DNA from 2 places in the Virgibacillus alimentarius genome. Region 2 is predicted to be linked to the other one. Evidence: predicted binding sites of a transcription regulator. Region 2 holds the regulator's gene; the other holds the start of a gene.

Region 1 (2,478 bases), on a different contig from region 2:
CTAAAAATTGGCTAAGTATTAATGATGGTGATAAAGTTTGGGCAACAGCTGGTCCTGGCTGGCAAAAATGGGTTTGGAGCCCCTTTCTATCTGTGCTTGGTTCGGGAGCGACAGGATTTATTTACAATGGGAAATTTGATCCGAAAACATATTTGAATTTATTACAAGAGAATGAAATGAATGTATTATGTTGTACCCCCACAGAATATCGCTTAATGGCAAAAGTCGATAATTTAGATATGTATCATTTCCCTACTTTGCATAGTGCTGTTTCTGCAGGTGAACCATTAAACCGGGAAGTAATCGATACATTTAGGAAATATTTCAATTTAACTGTACGTGATGGATATGGTCAAACCGAAAATACATTACTTTTAGGTTTTATGAAAGGAATGGAAGTGAAACCGGGATCTATGGGTAAACCAACACCGGGAAATGATGTAGAGATCATTGATAATGAAGGAAAACCAGTCGGCGTTAATGAACGGGGAGATATTGCTGTAAAACTTGACTGCCCTGCATTATTCCGTGAATATTATAAGGATACGGAACGAACGAAAATGTCGCAGCGAGGAGATTATTATGTAACTGGTGATCAGGCATCCAAGGATGCGGATGGCTATTTTTGGTTTGAAGGTCGAAGCGATGACATTATTATTAGTTCTGGCTATACAATCGGTCCTTTTGAGGTGGAGGACGCTTTGGTCAAGCATCCATTTGTACAGGAATGTGCTGTAGTCGCAAGTCCGCATGAGGTACGAGGCAATATTGTTAAAGCATTTATTGTTTTAAAAGAAGGAATTGATCAAACAAATCCGGACTTGGTCAAAGACTTACAGGACCATGTTAAAGAATGGACCGCCCCTTATAAATATCCGAGACAAATAGAATTTCTGAATGAACTACCGAAAACTACATCCGGGAAGATCAGACGTGTGGAGTTGCGTCAAAAGGAAAAGCTACAACAAAAACAATAGACGGAAATGATACGAAAGAAGGGACCTTGAATCACTATCAAATGGGATTTGAGGTCCTTTTTAATGTTTTTTTAGAAAAAATTGAAGCATCCCCCTTGAAAGTCAAAATAGGTCAGAGTATAATAGCAATTGAAAGGTCAAAGATAGTCAAAGTCAAAATTGATATAAATAAAGTTACTGAAAAGTTTAAAGGAGGAATTGCACATGTTATGTCAACAATGTGGCAAAAACCAAGCAACAGTAAACATGTCTATGCAAATGAATCATCAAAGAATGCAAATCCACCTATGTAATGCTTGTTTTCAAGATATTCAGGGAAAAATGATGAACTCCAATGACTTTTTCTCTGGTGGAAATAATGCATTTGCGAATAATTTCTTTCAACAAAATGGTGGAAGTCAAACGGGAACAAGGACAAAGCAACAACAAGCAAATCAAGGTGGCGGATTGTTAGATGAATTAGGTAAAAATGTCACCGATGATGCAAAAAAAGGTTTAATTGACTCGGTAATCGGTCGTGATAATGAAATAAAACGAGTTATTGAGACATTAAACAGAAGAAATAAAAACAATCCTGTTTTAATTGGTGAACCTGGTGTTGGTAAAACGGCTATTGCAGAAGGACTTGCTGTTAAAATAGTTGAAGGTGACGTACCAGCAAAACTTATGAATAAAGAAGTTTACTTGTTGGATGTAGCATCATTAGTCGCAAATACAGGGATTCGCGGACAGTTTGAAGAACGTATGAAGCAATTAGTTCAAGAGTTACAAGCTCGTCAAGACGTCATTCTATTTGTGGATGAAATTCATTTATTGGTAGGTGCAGGAACCGCAGAAAACTCACAAATGGATGCTGGCAATATTCTAAAACCTGCCTTAGCGCGCGGGGAGCTTCAGTTGATCGGTGCAACAACATTAAAAGAGTACCGTCAAATTGAAAAAGATGCAGCCCTTGAACGCCGCTTGCAGCCAATCATTGTAAAAGAACCATCTGCAGAAGAAGCAGTTCAAATTTTAAATGGAATTAAAGATCGTTATGAAAATTTCCATGAAGTCCGTTATTCCGATGAAGCAATTCGTGCTTTTGTCATACTATCACAACGTTATATTCAAGACCGATTTTTACCAGATAAAGCAATTGATTTAATGGATGAAGTCGGATCACGCTTGAACTTAGAGAATGCTGAAAATGACTCTAATTCCATCCAAAGACGCTTGGATCAAGTTGTTCAAGAGAAACAACAAGCTGCAGAAAAAGAAGACTATGAAAAAGCAGCAAATTTACGTTATCAAGAAATACAATTACAAAAACAATTGGAAAAAGCAAATGATGATGAAAAAGTCGTTGATGTAGATATTTCTGATATTCAGCTTATCGTTGAGGAAAAAACAGGTATCCCTGTAACAAAACTTCAAACAGATGAGCAGGAAAAAATGAAAAACATCGGTAAAAACCTCGGTGCTAAAGTTATCGGACAAGAAAAAGCCGTTGATAAAGTAG
Region 2 (2,478 bases):
AATATACATAATCGTTGTTCAAATTAATATGTAACTTTATTACTACTTAATTTCTGAATTTTGCTGTAAAATAAAGTATACTGCTAATTAACAAGGGGGGTTAGCTATTGGCTGTGTTTTTAGAACAATTAGTTAGTGAACATTTTTTTATAATAATCATGCGTATCCTTGTTGCTCTATTGCTTTCAGGATTAATCGGCTTTGAGCGTGAATTAAAAAATCATTCAGCAGGTTTCCGCACTCATATTTTAGTAGGAATAGGTTCATGTTTAATGATGCTGTTATCTCTATACGGATTTGAAGCTGTTCTTGATCAATATAAGGATGTTGTGTTACGATTTGATCCTTCTAGAATCCCATCTTATGTTATAAGTGGAATTGGCTTTCTAGGTGCAGGTACTATTATTGTTTATGGCGGAACGATTCGTGGTTTAACAACTGCTGCTTCTATATGGGCCGTAGCGGGACTAGGATTAGTTGTCGGTGCAGGCATGTATGCTACGGCAGTGTTTACGACAGCCGTCATTTTACTCAGTTTAATTTTCCTAAATAATTTCGAAAAAATATTTACTAAATCCCATAAGAATAATCTCATTGAAATTGTGGCGTTACCAGGCTTAAAGGTAAATCATATCATTTCCGTCTTTGAAAGATTTAATTTATCTATAAACAATGTTGAAATTGTTAAGGTGGAAAATAATTTAAGAAATATCTTTATTAAAATTGAACGAGATGATGAATTAAATAGGGTTCAATTATTTGAGGAAATTTCAAAAATAGAACATATCAAAAACATTACTGAGCGCTCTTAGCATGTACCCTTTTATTAATAAACCCATAAAATAAGGTTTTGATATACATAAGTTTGTCTATCATATTATAGACAGGGTATTTGCATCTCACATATTTTTTCGTATAATAAAGTTAAAGTCAAAGATAGTCAAAGTCAGGTGTAGAGCTAAATTCTCTCATTTTGTTTTTTAGAATAACGAATATGATGAAAAACTTTATTAAATGGGTTTAAATTCATAAGAGGGGGAGGGTTTATGAGTATATCAGATGTGATTGAGCAATACTTAAAGAAAATTTTACAATCAAAAGGTCAAGATGTCATTGAAATTAAGCGAAATGAAGTGGCAGATCAATTTCAATGCGTGCCCTCACAGATTAATTATGTAATAAACACGCGTTTTACTTTAGAAAAAGGGTATATTGTAGAAAGTAAGCGTGGTGGTGGAGGGTATATTCGAATTATGCGTATCAAGCATCAGGATAAGTCCGATATGATTGATGAAATTATTAAATTGATTAATCCGACAGTAACGCAGCAAGCATCAATGGATGTGCTGGAAAGATTGCTGGAAGAAGAAATTATTACAGAGCGGGAAGCAAAAATTATGTTAAGTGCAATTGAAAGAACTACATTAGCTTTTAAGTTACCACTGCGTGATGAGGTGCGAGCCCGTATCCTATCATCAATGCTTGCTACACTGAAATATTTAAACAAGTAAGGGGGAGGATTTATGGAATGTCAAGAATGCCATAAGCGTCCGGCTTCACTCCACTTTTCACAAACCGTAAATGGAAATAAAACAGAGGTATATGTTTGTGAAGTATGCGCAAAGGAAAAAGGCTATATGACTTATCCGGAAGAAGGCTATTCCCTTCATGATTTACTGTCAGATTTATTTAATTTTGATGCTGCTCAAATAGGCAGCCATAATAAGACTTTTCAGCAGACAACAGAATTACAATGTCCTGAATGTAAAATGAATTTTTCGAGCTTTAAACGGACAGGAAAATTCGGTTGTGCACAATGTTATCATACCTTTTCTAAACATATTGATCCGATTTTTCGCCGTGTACATAGTGGCAATACGAAGCACAGCGGGAAAATTCCTAAGCGTAAAGGTGGCAACTTGCACACGAAGAAACAAATTGAGCAGCACAAGCAAGAGATACAGCAACTCATTGAAAATGAAGCCTTCGAGGAAGCAGCAATTGTAAGAGATAAAATAAAAGAACTGGAAAGGCAAATTCATCATTCAGAAGAGGTTGATGACTCATGACATTAGAGCATTTTATGAAGCAAGCAATCAGTCCTTGGATGCAAGAAGGTGGCCCGGATAATGACATTGTTTTAAGCAGTCGGATTCGTTTAGCGCGTAATTGTGCCGATACTCCATTTCCAATTATTGCTGGTGAGAATAGTTTAGAAAAAATCTGCCATATTTTCCAACAATCATACGAACATCAAACATTTCAGAACTATGAAGACTTTGAATTTATCTTAATTAATGATTTAACACCAATTGAAAGATGGGTTTTGGTGGAAAAACACTTAATTAGTCCGCATTTGGCAAAGAAAGTCCAAAATGCTGCAGCTCTCATTTCGAAAAATGAACAGGTTTCTGTAATGATCAATGAGGAAGACCATATTCGTATTCAACTTTATTTTCCTGGGCTTCAATTAGCAAA

The links. Region 2 encodes CtsR, which represses protease genes until heat stress. Its sites were predicted from a motif close to ATGGTCAATAAAGGTCAAACA; they were not measured.
Region 1: a site for CtsR is predicted at 1,111-1,131, ahead of J2Z81_RS14985 (ATP-dependent Clp protease ATP-binding subunit). Genes of this name have one in related genera too.

What each region holds. Positions count from the first base shown of each region.
Region 1 is NZ_JAGIKX010000049.1:5,776-8,253, forward strand. It holds gene mbcS (acyl-CoA synthetase MbcS) at 1-977, shown strand, start outside; gene J2Z81_RS14985 (ATP-dependent Clp protease ATP-binding subunit) at 1,182-2,478, shown strand, end outside.
Region 2 is NZ_JAGIKX010000018.1:54,192-56,669, reverse strand. It holds gene J2Z81_RS10095 (MgtC/SapB family protein) at 108-812, shown strand; gene J2Z81_RS10090 (CtsR family transcriptional regulator) at 1,047-1,511, shown strand; gene J2Z81_RS10085 (UvrB/UvrC motif-containing protein) at 1,524-2,069, shown strand; gene J2Z81_RS10080 (protein arginine kinase) at 2,066-2,478, shown strand, end outside.